DNA from 3 places in the Aliiglaciecola sp. SL4 genome. Region 3 is predicted to be linked to each of the others. Evidence: predicted binding sites of a transcription regulator. Region 3 holds the regulator's gene; each other region holds the start of a gene.
The links. The regulator sigma-54, encoded in region 3, starts transcription at its own class of promoters, with help from an activator protein. The targets are predictions, from matches to a motif close to GTTGGCACGNNNNTNGNNT.

Region 1 (5,530 bases), on a different contig from region 3:
CTTTGAATACTCAGCGAGTAGAAGATATGGCTGTGGGAATTGAAACCATAGTCGATCTAGCCGACCCTGTGGGTATCCAACGTGAATTGGGACAACGCCCCAACGGATTAGAAATTAGTAAAATGCGGGTCCCTCTTGGGGTAGTTTGCATGATTTATGAAGCACGCCCTAATGTTACAGCTGACGCTGGGGCCTTATGCTTTAAATCAGGAAACGCGGTAATTTTACGTGGTGGTAAAGAAGCGCTTGCTTCGAGTAAAGCGATTTCAGAAATTCTACAAAATGTATTGATCGAGCATGGTTTACCCCCTGAGCTTATTACTGTTGTACCTAACCCTGATCGAAAGTTGATGCAGGAATTATTAGAGCAGCGTGACTTTATTGATGTAGTGATCCCTCGCGGCGGAGAAGGCTTAATCAATTATGTTACCGAAAATAGTAAGATACCTGTCATTCAGCATTTTAAAGGGGTGTGTCATCTCTATTTTGACGCCGATGCTGATTTTGAAACAGCAATTCAATTGTTGATTAACGGCAAAACTCAGCGCACTGGCGTATGTAATGCAATTGAAGGGCTGGTTATTCACAAAGACATAGCCGAACAAATATTGCCCATCGTCAGCGATGTGTTACTTCGTCACTCAGTGACAATCAACGCTTGTGAACGCTCTGCCAAGCACATTGCACGTTGCAATGTCATTCAAGATGAAGACTTCGGTGAAGAGTATTTAGATTTGGAAATTGCGATCAAAACAGTCGACAGCATGGACGAAGCTCTAGATCACATTGCAAAATTCGGTAGTAACCATACTGAGGTAATTTGTACTCAAAACGAAGTATCTGCTAAACGTTTCCAGCGCAGTGTTGATGCCTCTGTAGTAATGGTTAACGCCTCTTCGCGCTTCTCCGACGGCAGTCAATTAGGCTTAGGTGCCGAGATAGGTATAGCAACCACAAAATTACATGCCTATGGACCCATGGGGTTAGAGTCATTAACCACCGAAAAATACTTAGTGAATGGCAACGGCCAAATACGCGCTTAGGTAATATGCCCAGAAAGTGTTGTGCCCTTTGATCAGTGCGCAATATAATAAACACTTCAGTAGATGCGAAAGCGAGCAATCGCTTTCGCATTTTTTTGTGACCTTTCTCAGTTAGACACCTTGAGATCACATCCTTCAAAAACTGTCTTGATTAACATAAGACAACAACCACCAGCCAGATAAACAGCTTGTAGCAGTGACAAAGGTTCCCCATGCCCAATCCTTCAGGGTGATACCTAACGGCCATCCCTCCAAGATTGCGTAATTCGTTAAATTATAGGCACCATAAGCCGCTAAGCCTAAAACAGCGCCGTCTAAAAACACCTGCCACCACTGTGCATCTATATTTTTCAGCACCACCAAATACACTGCCGCAGCACAATACAACAAATAGAAGGTTACCCAAGGAGTCATAGGGTAAGACTCTCGCAACATCCCCTGCATGGCCTCAAGATAACTATTTTTAGCAACTACCCCCAGCCAGATACCATCCAAAATAAGGTAACAGACCGCAACTCCCCCATAAGCAATGAAAAATGACTTCACTTTTTACTCCCTGTGGTTGTTTAAATTTAAACATCAGGTATTTATACCCCTCAAGTCTGAAAAAGATACATTTGCGCTGTAATAATTTCCGTCACCAAGGCTGATGGCTTACCTTTTGAAAACCTCTAAGAAACAGTTAATCATTATTTTTCAATAACTTAAATTAACTGATACGTTATGGCATTAAGTTCGCAATACCCTACTTAGTAATGACCATTTTAATCAAATAACATTTGTTAGGGAGAATCCAATGGAAATTTTTGAAGCAATTCGTAGAGATCATGAAAAGCAACGTCTTCTGATGAAGATATTAGTCGAAACCTCAGGAGATACTGAGAGTCGTCGAGATTTTTATGCCGAACTAAAACAAGCGCTTATAGATCATGCTATCGCCGAAGAACGTTATTTTTACTCGCCGTTGATGAAGTCTGATCAAACTATTGAACAATCAAGACATGCTATTGCTGAGCACCATGAAATTGATGAGTTACTTGAAAAGCTGGATGAGACTGAAATGACATCACCTGCTTGGTTAGCAACCATGAAAAAGCTTAAACATTTAGTCGAACACCACTTAGCAGAGGAAGAACAAGAGTTTTTCCAACAAGCAGGCAAAGTATTATCGGCTTCTCAAAAAGATAACCTTGCTGACAAGTATCAAGGTGAAATGGAGAAAGCCCACTAAATTAATTGTTCCTCTCCCCTTACTTAGGGTCCTGTTGCTCTGATTGAATTCTAGAGCAAGCCATCGTTCTCATCACTACCGAGAGCGGTGGTTTTTTTTATTAGATAGATTGTTTACCCCCTTGCTACTAACCAAATTAAATTATCACTGGATGAAGATTTCAAAACCTAGAAAAGCTACAGCATAGATTCCACCGAAACTTTAAAGCCAGCTACGAGTAATGTTGATTATTTATGGAAAACTTTACTTTTATGCTTTTAAATGGCGGTAAATAATGAAAAGATCCCTCCACTTAATTCATCAGAGCAGCAACTTCTATGGCACGTTTAAATCAAAGGATAGTGAATTTTGTTTGTCTTATCAGTCTATTTAGTAGTCAACTCACTATGGCCCAAGTCATTAGTGATTCGGAGTTGGAAGTTAAACCGGCTGAGACCGAGGAAACCATCACTGAAAAGCGCGATGCCTCTGATGATCTAGCATTAAAAATCCCTTTCGCAATAACCCAGTACAAAACCAATTATATTTTGCCAATTTCTTATGTAAAAGACCCTAATACTATTGGTGTGACAGAACTGGATTCTGAGAACGTCGATAATCTAGAAGCAAAATATCAAATCAGTGTGAAACTGCCGATCCATATAAATGAAGATAACCTATCAGGGATATACGCGGGTTTCAGTGTCACCTCATTTTGGCAAGTATACAATGACGAAGCATCAAAGCCATTTCGAGAAACCAACTACGAACCAGAGATTTTCTATTTTTGGAAAACTCAGTATCGTTTTCTAGGTATAAAATTCGACCAAGTTCACTTAGGTTTAAATCATAATTCCAATGGACAAAGTGGTTTAAAATCTAGAAGTTGGAACCGCCTATATGCTTCTGCTTTGTTTAGCGATAAAGATTCAGTTTACTATTTAAAAGCTTGGTATCGAATTCCAGAAGATGAAAAGGAAACCATCAACAGCCCTGAAGGCGATGACAATCCAGATATTACTGATTATTTAGGCCACTTTGAAATAGGTTATGGTAAGAAAGTCGGCAATTTCAATTTTCTTACTTTATTAAGAAACAATTTAAAATCAGATAATAAAGGCAGTATTGAGTTGAATATCACCTATCCTTTAAATAAACGATACGATGTGGTTTTCCAATATTTTAACGGATACGGCGATTCTTTGATTGATTACAATCGTCACCAACAGCGATACGGAATAGGGATTCAGCTCAAATATTTATAATAAATATTCTTATTTCTAGGAAACACTTTAAAAATAAAATGTAAAAACTACGAAAGGGTCTGTATTTATTGCGCCGTCAATCGAAAACCGACAATTGTAAATAAAGTTTTTCATATAATTCAATAAGATAAAAGCCAGTAAGGTTGGCACGCAGTTCGCTTTACTTTGTCGAGTAGATTCAGTTTTCGATATAGGTGAAGTATGTTTATTATAAAATACTATGGGCTGGGTGGTTTACTTTCTTTAGCACTTGCTTTGCTAGTGGATAGTTTGTTGCTTAAAGCACTGTTTATCTGGGTTGGTTTTTCACTGGTCTTAGTTGCCTTTGCCTACGCTCTTCAATCACCTAAAATTTTCAGAAAAAAAATTGATGGGTCTATCCCCTTTTACGTGAAGTGGGTTTTTATCCCGTTCTTTTTTGGTGTGCAATTGTACAACGCTTGGGCGCGCAAAAAAGATAGTGTTCCACCCATCCAGAAAATTCGCGAAAACCTTTTTTTAGCTTGCCGTCTTTTCCCTTCAGACATGCCAGAGTTGAATCACTTAAATGTTAAAGCCGTACTCGATGTTACTGCAGAGTTTGACGGGCTAGATGTGTCAGCACAGGGTGAAAATATGGATTATTTAAATGTCCCGGTATTAGATCACCAAAGCCCCTCTAAAGAAGATCTTTTGCAAGCCATCAGTTGGTTAGACAACCATATAAAAGCCGGCAAAGGTGCGGTAGTGCATTGTGCATTAGGTAGGGGCCGCTCTGTATTAGTGATGGCTGCCTATTTACTAAGTAAAAACCCTGAGCTAAGGGTGGAAGAGGCTATTCAAGAGATTAACCAAACACGCTCTACTGCTCGTTTGAATAAACATCAACTCAAAAAATTAAAAGATCTGCACAGCCAAGGGGTATTCACACAAAAGAACCGACTTGCGATTGTGGCAAACCCTGTTGCTGGCGGCGGTAAATGGCAAGACAGCAAAGAAGAAATTATTCAACGCTTATCTCCTCACTACGATCTTGAAATATACCAAACCACACCAGATCAAGATGGCAAAGAAATGGCACAAAAAGCCATTAAACAAGGAGCTAAGTATATAGTGGCTTGTGGCGGTGATGGCACTTTGACAGAGGTGGCTTCGCAAATTGTTAATACAGATCTTACCTTAGGTATAATGCCGATGGGGACAGCGAATGCTCTTGGTCATGCCTTGTATGGGCCAGCATCTAAAGTATCCCCCGTGAGCGTCGCATGTAATGCTATTGTTGAGGGTAGTGAAAAGTTAATTGATACAGCTACATGTAACGATGAACTTGTTCTATTAGTCGTTGGTATCGGTTTCGAACAAAAGATGATTGAAAAAGCCGATCGTGATGAAAAGAACAATAGTGGTCAACTAGCCTATATTGGTGCTTTGTACGATGCCATAGAAGTCAACAATTCGGCTAACTTGAGCATTCAAATAGACGATAATGATCCCCAATCCATTCATACTGGTAGCTTAGTTATCGCCAATGCAGCACCAGCTACAACGGTGTTAGCTCAAGGTGGCGGTCTACCCGATTTTACTGATGGGTTATTAGATGTTACTTGGCTCACTAAGACTTCAACAGCCAGGGAAAATTACCTCAAACTTGCCCAACTGGCATTGCGAACCCTAATTGATAGTGACGATAACGACAATATCCATCATCTTACAGCCAAGAAAATAACGGTTAACGGCGAAGGAAAGCTGAAGTATGTTGTGGATGGGGAGAACCGTGAAGCAGATAGTATTCAGGTTACTCAACAACCCCAGTCATTAAAAGTTTTCACTCATCTGGATAATTAGAACTTATCAGCGAAGTAAGCACTACCACGTCACTTTTTTGTATCGATAACCGGTACGCAATGTTGCTGTAACATTGTTAAACCTACAAGTTGTTCTAGAATTACTATGTAAATTTTACTCTCCATTCAAGCTCGTCAAGTTTGAAAAATTCAAAAAAGCAATATTATTCAACACCTTACTCTATGGCA
Region 2 (5,530 bases), on a different contig from region 3:
TTAATGGCATCGAATAATAAAAATGCGTGGCCAAGCATAGTTAAAGTTAATTGTGCTTGGTTTATATCTACTCACCTCTTTTCCAAATTTCAGCGTTATCAGACATTCCTCTTTACCAATTTTAGTTAAACCCAACTAAGTACCGATTCATCACATAACAAATGTGAAAAAGTTTCTAGCGCTAGTGTACTTTTTGCAAATAAACCCCGAAAGGGAATTTACTTAAATCATCCGCACCTATAATATTTTTATATATATCAATATCTTATGTTTATTCTTTTTGTTGGCATGTAAAACGCATTACAAATATCGAACACAAACAAAAGGAGAATATTATGTTGAGCTGGGCACTAACATTTTTAGTTATTGCAATTATCGCAGCTGTATTTGGTTTTGGTGGAATAGCTGGTACCGCAGCCGGAATCGCGAAAATTATCTTTTTTGTATTCGTAGTTTTACTTGTGATTTCACTAATAGCGAATGCACTACGTGGCAAAGGTCCGAAAGTCTAGCGAACTTTGCTAACACCACTTATTTTAGATTTATAACAATATTAAAGTAACGGAGAAACACATGAAAAATTTTAAACATACCCTTCAAATACTATTAGTTGCTGGTTCAGTATTTGCTCTAGCTGCATGTGAGCAAGGTCCTGCTGAGGACGCTGGTGAAAGTGTTGATGAAATGGTTACCGATGCAGGTAACGCCCTTGAGGATGCTTGTGAAGATGTGAAAGAAGGCGTAAAAGCTGAAGATCAAGACTGTTAATCTAGTCAAGATTAATAACATCCAAGCAAACTAAAAGGGCTCTTAGAGCCCTTTTGTATTTTTAAACGAGGTGACTTATGGACTTCAAATTAATAATTATCGCTTTAGTAATTAGTGTTGGTTTTTTTGTAACATCAACTGGACTTGCTGGTGGAAGCCCAATTTATACGTTCTTAGCTTCTTTTGGTTTATTTATGATTATACTAGTTATTAGTATGCTGCTTTTTGCCAAAAAAAATTCGAAAAAGTAAACTGACGTAAGAGCCTTCCTTGCAGTTTAAAGGCAAGGCTGACGCTTTGACAGTTCAGTGGAATAGGTTTGATAAAAGGAACTATTAATGAAAAATCTAGCCAGTCTAGACAAGCTTTTCGATTCAATAAAAACTAGTTTCTGGTTCGTTCCACTATTGATGGTTATAACGTCCATTTTTTCAGCTTGGTTAATGGTCTGGATTGATCATGCTCAAGCCTGGGGAAAGTTAGATTGGCTTCCCTTTTTATATGAAACTGAGCAAAGCACCTTGCTTTCATTGCTCAACACCATCGCCGCTTCAATGATAACGGTTACCAGTATCGCCTTTTCTATAACAATTGTTACCTTAACCTTAGCCTCGTCGCAATTCGGTCCGCGCTTGATTCGTAATTTTATGGACGATAGAGGGACTCAAGTGGTATTGGGAACCTTTATATCGATATTTTCCTACTGTGTGGTGCTAATTTATTCCATGAGCTTAGATTCAAATCAGGACATCATAATGGGTTTGGCTATTATTTGGTGTTTGTTGGCGACATTATTTAGTGTTTTTGTCCTTATTTATTTTATTCATCATGTTTCACGCTCAATTCAAGCTGATAACGTTATTAACGAGCTTTGTGACGAAATTAACCATTCCCTTGAACCTTTATTCTGTGCTGAGACAACACCTAAATTAGGCAAAGAGGCGCGGAAAACTTTTTCTTATACTTTGCCAATATTCGCCGACCAAAGTGGTTATTTACAGCTGTTGAGTAATGACAAATTGCTGGAAATTGCCAGCAAATATGATCTTTTTATTGAGTTTAAATGGCGACCTGGTCATTTGATAAATGAAGGAGCTGAACTAGCGACTTTGAAAAGTTTAAAACCTATCCAAGATGAATTATCTAGCCTTGTAAATCAAAGTTGTGTCATCGGCAGTAATCGAACGCCGATTCAAGATCCCGAGTATGCCATACATCAAATGGTAGAAATCGCCGTGCGTGCTCTGTCTCCTGGAGTTAATGATCCCTATACGGCGATTACTTGCGTTGATAAGTTATGTGTAGTGCTTTGCAATATATCAAAACAAGAATTGCATTCAGGGGAATACTACGGTCAAGATGGTATTTTGAGATTACGTCGCAATCCTTACGATTTTGAGGGGGTAGCTAATTCTGCGTTTGATCAGATTCGCCAGTATTCTGTAAGTTCTGTGGCGGTAAGTATCCGATTAGTCGAGAGTTTATACCGCATCGCTTCGGCAACAGATAAGCCTGATATTCATTCGGTTATCCTGCGTCAATTAGTGGCAATTGAGCAAGGAAAAGAACATGTTCAATATACCGAGCAAGACTCAGAAGATTTCACTAAAAGTGTGCTCAAAGTTAAGAACTTACTTAAAACTACATCATTTCAGTCTTAAGCCAAACTGAGTAGTGAAATCTTGGTTTGTTGAGTCATTCAGACCGACAGTCCAATCATCTTCAGTGATATTCACTTTAAATTGACTGGCAATAGTTAGATGCCTCAACCCTTACCGACTGCACGGTTTCAAGGTTATTCAATCCCAAAAAAAATGTTCCTTAAACTAAACGCCGCAATTCCCAATGCTATTAACACTCTCAAACTTACTTTCTTTAATGCTGTAGAAATTACATTTGAGTATTTCAAAACTACATGATTTTTATCGAGTTTAATATTAAATTATTTAAAATAACCATAATAATCAGACGTTTACGCGTTGGCATCGAATTGGCATTAATAGGATTGTCTAAACAAAAAGGAGAGACTGATATGAAACGTACTACTTGTTCACTAATTATAGCTGCTGCTTTAACAACTGCTTCAATGAGTGCTAACGCAGAAAACGAATGGTCAGATAAAGCAAAAGATGCATGGATTGATGGTAAAGCTGAAACTACTTTACTGTTCAACGGCAATCTAGATTCTTTCGACATTAATACTGACGTTAAAGATGGTGTTATTGTCTTAACTGGTAAAGTTAATACCGACGTAGACAAAGCCCTAGCCGAAGAACTTATGCTATCCCTTGACGGTGTAGATGACGTTGATAACCAGCTAACAGTTATCACTGATGAAGAAGATTCTGACACAGCGCAAATTATGCAATCTTTAAAAGATTCTAAAGTAGAATCGGTAGTGAAAACACGCCTATTGTTTGAGTCAGAAGTTAGCGGTACCGATATCGAAGTTGAAGTTGAAGACGGTATTGTAACCCTCACCGGAGAGCTTGATTCAAACGCTGAGCGTGAGTTAGCAGTTACTATTGCTGAGAATACTGATGATGTGAAAAATGTTGTTTCTAACCTTACTATTGGTAAATAACATCATTGGGTATTACTAAAAAAAGCGCCTCTGGCGCTTTTTTTATTGGGCAATTAAACGCTTTATATAAAATTGCTTGTAACGGTAAAACGGAAGCACTTTAAGAAGTTCTTCTATGGGTATCATTGCAAATGCCCAAAACACTGAAACCTCGAAATGTAGAATTAAAAGTGCGCATATTGGCAGCGAAATCGCCCACTGGGTGATAAGGTGAATTTTTAATACTAGATTACTATTTCCTAAAGCTCGTAGAATATTTCCTGTCACAGTATTGTAGGCTCTGATTATCGGTAGAATCATGTACAACGGAGCTATGAGCAATAAAGCCATTTGCACTTCATTCTCGATATCTGGGTAAATATACTGAATATTCTGGCTCAATATCAAAAATATTAGGGCGATTACAATTGATATGATCATGCCGATTTTAATGCATTTAGCGATAAACAATTTCAGGTCTTGTTTCTCTATTTGCCCCAATGCCTGACTGATGCTGATTGCAGAAGCTTGAGCCCAAGCGTTTGGAAATTGGGTGCCAGCACGTACCCAAGGAAAGATTAAAGTAATGGCTACAAACGCGTATAGATCCAATTGTGCAAATAATAATTGGTAGACGGTTGCGCCAACAAAAAGAACAAAAAAGTTAGCTGCGATGGGAAATATCTCCGCGAATTGCGGCCGTATTTCTGTGATTAGTGGTCTATTTACCGGATAAGTGATGTCCACTTTCTTATTTAATTTAAGGGCAAAGAATAAAAATACAGCTCTTAAAAGTACTGAAATCAGACTTCCCCAAGCAGCCCCTTCTAGTCCCATTCCTGGGTAGTCAGCTACACCATTGATGAGGATGTAACTCAATAGTGCATTCACCGGCAGTTCAATCATAAACCCTTTAAACGGCACCGTAGTATTTCCTATGCCATTACAAAATGCCGTGCTTACTTGGGTGTATGCGGTGAGCAATACGATGTACTTAATAATTGAAATATATGATTCGGTTAATTTTGCGAGTTCGGGGTTATCGGTGATACCGGCAACGAGTTGCGAACTAAAAACGGTTAAAACGAGCATAAAAATTAAAGCAGTAGAGATATTTATGACTAATCCTGACCAATAGGCGATAGCAAGTTCAGCTTGGCTCTTTGTACCAAATGCGCGACCAACCAGAAGCTGTATACCGTTGCCAATTGCAATTTCAATTCCCAATACAAAAGCAACAATAGTGGTGGCAATGCCCATGGCGGCGACTGACAGTTCACCTAAAGGTGCAACTAACAATGTATCAATCATCAACATGGACTGAACTAGCAAGGCGTTAAATGCGAGAGGCCATGCAAGTGCCATATTTTTTTGATTTGAGAATTGGAATTTATCAATGGATTATCTTTTTAAAAAGGCGTCAAAATCACTAAAGTTTTGTTGGGTTTAATTTGAGTTCACTATCATTTAAGCGACATTAGATGAGGTTCAGGAGCCACCAATAAATATTATCCCATAGCAAACCATAATATGTAACTAAAGGGGGTGCGTTAGCAATTTTGCCCTTTTATTACTAGTTTATAGACGCTACCCTTTGCCTATTTAGTGTCATCGGTTATTTACATTAAACTTGAGCAACCTGTTTGTGTTAATCATTTGAAATATTCATTAGCGAAAAATAGCTTAAAGTTTATACTAATCTAATTAAAGGGAGGGAATCTTGATGGCGAAAACAAAAAAACAAGCGGTGGTCCTAGTTCACGGTATTGGTGAACAGAGGCCAATGGAAACGGTAAGAGAGTTTGTTAAATCGGTTTGGGTAAAAGATACCAATTTAGATAATACTCGCTTTTGGAATAAGCCCAGTGAAGTATCCGGTTCTTTTGAGCACCGTCGTCTTACTACTGATTACGCCACTATTAAAAATAGTTCCTCAAAAGAAACCACGTCTCGAGTCGACTTTTACGAATATTACTGGGCGCATCACACTGTTGGTACCACTTTGGAGCATTTGCGGGGGTGGGTTTTCTCAATGTTAAGACGTAAACCTAGTGATTATCCTTCCGCTTTAAAGCCGATGATTTATTTATTGTGGGGGTTAATCTTTACCATATTAGTAATTTTAGTTTCTATTAACTTTTTCGAACCTACAGATAAAGGCCAAGGAGGTGCGAGTCTACATAAGATCTATGAACTGTA
Region 3 (5,530 bases):
TCTGCTATAGGAGCTAAAAGTTGACCTTCAGCTTGAATGGCATCGGAAAGCGATTTGTTTTGACGTGATAACGGGTGTAAGCGACGGGTTTCGCTGAAACGCTTAATTAGTATGTCATCACTGGCATCTAAATAAACAATAGTCATATCCCAGTTTGCAGGCAGGTAATCGAGGATTTCCACCAATTCACCAGATACTTTGGGAAGGTTTCTTACGTCAATACTTACCGCAACTTGGTCATACTCATCCATAACTGTATGAGTAAGGGTAGGCAGAAGGTTAACAGGGATATTATCAACACAATAATAGCCTAAATCTTCTAAAGAGCGCAGTGCAATTGATTTTCCTGAACCGGAGCGACCACTTATAATAATCAGCTTCATGAAACAATTGCCTCGTATAACTGTCCGTTATCTTCAGCACAGCGAATGCGTTTAAGAACCTCTTTGTCACTTAACTTTGTTGCTATAGTGGCCAAGGTTTGTAGGTGTCCGGCGGCTTTATCTTCTGGTACTAAAATAGCGAAAAATATATCTACAGGACAATTATCGACTGCGTCAAAATTGATGGAAGGATCACTGGTAATTAATATTGCGACTACGTCTTTTAACCCAGCTAATCTGCCGTGGGGCAGCGCAATACCATTGCCGATTCCTGTACTACCCATTTTTTCGCGACTGACTAAACTATTCAAAATCGTAGTTTGGTCAATACCGTCAATCTTTTCTGCCGCTAATAGGCTGATAGTTTCAAGGATTCGTTTTTTGCTTGTCCCCTGGACTGCACAACTTGTGCAGTCAGAGGAAAGGATGTCTTTAATTTCCATTAAATAATCTAATATATGTTAATGACGTTTAATCTTTTCCTTGTGCTTGATCACCTGTCGATCAAGCTTATCTATTAATCCGTCAATGGCTGCGTACATATCGTTATGTTCTGAGGTTGCAAAAACTTCGCCTCCGCTAAGATGAACTGTCGCTTCAGCTTTTTGATTAAGCTTTTCGACATTGAGAATGACATGGACATTGTTGATGTGATCAAAATGCCTTTCTAACTTCGTAAATTTAGTGTCTACATAATCTCGCAATGAATCTGTAATTTCTACATGATGGCCAGTAAGGTTAATTTGCATATTAGCGTATTCCTTCTGTTAACGAGCCTACAGCAGGCTCTTGCGTTGGTTAGACGGTGGGATCGATAAAGACTCCCGGTATTTTGCTATTGTTCTACGGGCAACCTGTATACCTTGGTCAGCCAGTAGATCAGCAATCTTACTATCGCTAAGTGGCTTAGTTGGAAGCTCTGCAGCGACAAGTTTTTTAATTAGTGCGCGAATTGCCGTTGAAGAGCACTCTCCGCCAGAGTCTGTGGCAACATGGCTGGAGAAAAAGTACTTCAGTTCGTAAATTCCTCTTGGTGTATGCATATATTTTTGTGTAGTGACACGGGAAATAGTTGATTCATGCATATCCACCATTTCTGCGACATCATTTAACACCATTGGTTTCATCATTTCCGGACCATGTTCGAAAAATCCGACTTGTTGCTGAACAATACAGTTGGCTACTTTGAGCAATGTGTCGTTTCGGCTTTCGAGGCTTTTAATAAACCACTTGGCTTCTTGCATATGTGAACGTATGAACTGACTGTCGCTGGTGTTTTTAGCATTGCGGCTCATCGCTGCATACTGCTGATTAACATTTAGTTTAGGCAAACTGTCGGGGTTTAACTCTACTTGCCAACGGCCATTTTTTTTCATTACAGAAACATCAGGAATCACGTATTCGGATTCACCAATTATCAGCGCGCTGCCAGGACGAGGATTTAATGTTTGCAACAAACGCATTGCTTCGCGTAAATCGTCTTCTTTTAAACGAGTTTTGCGCATTAACGTTCGGTAATCTTTGCTACCTAAAAGGTCTGCATATTCACTAATTAATAATTTAGCTTCATTTAGCCAAGGTGTACCTGGGGCAAATTGATTCATTTGTACCATTAAACACTCTTGAGGATTTCGAGAACCAGAACCTATAGGATCGAACATTTGAATGCGTTTTAGAACACATTCAACTTCATCAAGTTCAACCTCTTCGTGGTCGAGACTAGCGAGTACTTCTTCAGTGCTAATGGTTAAATATCCAGATTCATCGATTGAGTCGATAATGGCAATGGCTATAGCGGTATCTACTTCGGAAAAGGGGGTTAAGCGCATTTGCCATAACAAATGATCTTGTATATTTTCGCTGGTTTCACCTTGGAAAATTTGATCATCATCACCACCGCTGCCACCACTAATTGATGCGGGTGCTGAAGATGCACTGATATATTCATCCCAAGTGCTATCTATGGGTAATTCGTCCGGAATATCTGCTTTTTCTAATGCCTCGTTTGTATCCATTGAGTCAGAACTTGCGGATACGGTTTCTTCCGAAAATTTATCATTACTATCTGCTAATGCGGAATCTCCTGTGGGGATGTCCGAACCATCCTCTACTTCTAAAAGCGGGTTGGATTCTAAAGCTTCTTGTATTTCCTGTTGTAAATCCAGCGTTGACAACTGCAATAGACGGATAGCCTGTTGCAATTGAGGCGTCATTGTTAGTTGCTGGCTGAATTTTAATTGTAACGAGGGTTTCATTTAGTTTTTATATTCTTACTTGTTTAGCCACAAAGCTTTGGTTAAAAACAACATACCTGTACTATAGCTTGAATTGCTCGCCAAGGTATACATCTCTGACTTGTTGATTATTTAAAACTTCTTCTGCAGTTCCAGAAGCGATCAATTCACCATGACTTACAATATACGCTTTTTCACACACGTCTAGGGTTTCACGTACATTATGGTCAGTTATTAATACTCCAATACCTCTATCGCGCAGGTGTTGAATTATTTTTTTTATATCATTTACAGAAATTGGATCCACACCTGCAAAAGGTTCATCTAATAAAATAAATTCGGGTGCGGCGGCCAGGGCCCGTGCTATTTCGACTCTTCTGCGTTCTCCTCCAGATAAACTCATGCCTAGGCTATTACGGATATGATTTATATTAAACTCGTCAAGCAATGCATCTGCTTGTTCTTCTCGTTGGTCTGAGCTCAATTCTTTTCGGGTTTGTAAAATTGCCATGATATTTTGATAAACAGTTAGTTTACGAAATATAGACGATTCTTGAGGAAGATACCCAATTCCTTTTCTAGCTCGAATGTGCATAGGCTGTAAAGTTAGTGCTGTTTGGTCAATATAAATATCGCCCTTATCTAAAGGAACAAGCCCTACAATCATATAAAAAGTCGTTGTTTTGCCTGCACCATTGGGGCCTAACAATCCAACAATCTGCCCTGTAGACACTTCTAAACTAACATCTCGTACTACTTGTCGAGATTTGTATGATTTAGCTAGGTTAATCGCTTTTAACGTTGCCATTAAGGTTGCTCATCCTGCAGCTTGTCAGTGCCTTGCTGTTCTAAATCATTCGATTTTTCTTCTGCATCTTCTTCCTGACGTTTACGGATACTCTCAGGTTGAAAAATAGCGGTCACTCCGCCCTCTGCATTACTGTTGCTTTCAGCTATTAATTGTTCCAATTCCATATTGAATTGGATGGATTCACCTTTAACAAGGCTGCTATCCTGATTCAATTCAGCTGAGCCATTTAATGTTAAAGTTCGATTGGATACTTCGTATTTTATTTCATTAGCCGCAGCGCTGATCTTACTTCCGTCATCAAGGGTTTGGCTATACTTTGCCGGTTTACCTCGGGCAATAAATACTTCTTTACCTTCACCTAAGCCGGCTATGACTTCAACCTCATCGGCTAAAATTTCAAGGGAGCCTTGGGTAATTTTAACGTCTTTTCTAAAAATTGAAGTTTTGGTTTTGCCATCAAAGAAGTTTGACTTAGAGTCAACTTTGATAGGTAAATTAAAGTCGTTTTCACCGGCGCTAACAGCAGCGCTAAACACTAAGCTGATGATTAAAGCGCTAACGAGGCGCATATTGAGTTTGCACATGATTTTTAAGTTCATATTCCTGCGTAGTTAAATTTGCTACAAAGCCATTACTTTTAACAATAAAATCTTTTCCGTTAATCTCAACCGGTTCATCTGACATCATTGTTTTGTCTACCAAATTAATTTCTAAAAATTGTGTTTTAATTGTTTGCACAAATCCCGAATCATCTAAGCTTCTAATCTCTACGTCAGTTTCTAATTGAATGCGATTGTCCTCATAAAGTGTGCCCTCTTCAGCTTCAACATGCCAAGGATTTTGTTCATCGGATACATAGATGGTGTATTTGGGGTGGCTAAACAAGGTGAAACCTAGAATTTGATAATGTTCCATTTTAAGGGCGAAAACCTCGTGGTTCACTTCGCCATTTTCATTATAAAGAGTACTGCGCATATTCCTCGCTTGATAATTGGGCTGCCAAGAATCTTCACTAGGTGCATTGGTTTGTTCCGTATCTGAACTTATCCACCCTGGCACATATATCATTAAGATTAGCACAAACAAAATGCCAATGCTTAGGGTGATTCGATTCATACGCTGCTACCGTAAATACGATTTAATTTATTATTAGCGAACAATATGAGGTCGCATACTTCTCGTACTGCGCCAGCCCCACCCGTTGTTCGCGTAATATATTCAGCAACTGATTTTACGTACGGGTGGCCATTTGGAACACTAATAGATACGCTACTGTGTTCGAACATGCCCACATCAGGCATATCATCACCCATAGACGCGATATTTTCTTTTTTTAAATTTAAGCCGGTTCTGAGTTTTTGAACCGCAGTTTTTTTGTCTTCTTCGCCTTGGATAATCAATGATACACCCAATGCCGACATTCTATTTTCTACGATGGCTGATTTGCGACCTGTGACAATAGCCACGTCAATACCAATTTCTAACATTGACTTCACACCATAACCATCGAGAGTATGAAACGCTTTTAATTCTTCGCCATCGTTTCCCATATAGATGCTGCCGTCAGAGAATATGCCGTCTACATCACAAACGAGTAACTTAATTTTGCTAAGTTTACTAATGAAATGATTATTAACTGGCCCATAGAGAGTTTCAATAATCGCCACTATACTACTCCAGCTTTAAGCAGCATGTGCATATTTAACGCGCCAACTGGCTTATTTTCATTATCTACTGCAAACATTGAATTGATACTGTATTTCTCCATTAAATTTAAACCTTCAACTGCTAACATTTCTGGTCGACCTGTCTTACTATTTGCGGTCATAACTTCGGCAACCGGGGTTTCGTGGATATCAATCCGGTCATCAAGGATACGGCGTAAATCGCCATCTGTGAAAATGCCGACTAACTTTCCTGCTTCGTCAGTAATACCTGTCATACCAAGTCCTTTTCGCGATATCTCAAACAATGCATTACGCACTGTTTGATCGGACGTCACTAAGGGTAACTCATCACCAGTATGCATGATATCTGCAACTGTTAATAATAATCTACGCCCTAAGCTTCCACCTGGGTGGGATAAAGCAAAATCAGCAGAA

Region 1: the regulator sigma-54 is predicted to act here: its motif matches at 3,661-3,679, upstream of AB6T38_RS10655 (diacylglycerol kinase family protein).
Region 2: the regulator sigma-54 is predicted to act here: its motif matches at 2,747-2,765, upstream of AB6T38_RS10625 (BON domain-containing protein).

Annotation. Positions count from the first base shown of each region.
Region 1 covers NZ_JBGOSE010000006.1:99,574-105,103, reverse strand. The annotation lists gene AB6T38_RS10675 (glutamate-5-semialdehyde dehydrogenase) at 1-1,043, shown strand, start outside; gene AB6T38_RS10670 (DUF2177 family protein) at 1,179-1,589, opposite strand; gene AB6T38_RS10665 (hemerythrin domain-containing protein) at 1,840-2,274, shown strand; gene AB6T38_RS10660 (phospholipase A) at 2,592-3,518, shown strand; gene AB6T38_RS10655 (diacylglycerol kinase family protein) at 3,720-5,342, shown strand.
Region 2 covers NZ_JBGOSE010000006.1:89,618-95,147, forward strand. The annotation lists gene AB6T38_RS10610 (DUF1328 domain-containing protein) at 336-512, shown strand; gene AB6T38_RS10615 (hypothetical protein) at 574-768, shown strand; gene AB6T38_RS10620 (DUF2254 domain-containing protein) at 1,107-2,429, shown strand; gene AB6T38_RS10625 (BON domain-containing protein) at 2,801-3,352, shown strand; gene AB6T38_RS10630 (MATE family efflux transporter) at 3,395-4,696, opposite strand; gene AB6T38_RS10635 (hypothetical protein) at 5,055-5,530, shown strand, end outside.
Region 3 covers NZ_JBGOSE010000013.1:25,540-31,069, reverse strand. The annotation lists gene rapZ (RNase adapter RapZ) at 1-383, opposite strand, end outside; gene AB6T38_RS16025 (PTS sugar transporter subunit IIA) at 380-826, opposite strand; gene hpf (ribosome hibernation promoting factor) at 845-1,132, opposite strand; gene AB6T38_RS16015 (RNA polymerase factor sigma-54) at 1,160-2,638, opposite strand; gene lptB (LPS export ABC transporter ATP-binding protein) at 2,700-3,425, opposite strand; gene lptA (lipopolysaccharide transport periplasmic protein LptA) at 3,425-3,997, opposite strand; gene lptC (LPS export ABC transporter periplasmic protein LptC) at 3,984-4,544, opposite strand; gene kdsC (3-deoxy-manno-octulosonate-8-phosphatase KdsC) at 4,541-5,095, opposite strand; gene AB6T38_RS15990 (KpsF/GutQ family sugar-phosphate isomerase) at 5,095-5,530, opposite strand, start outside.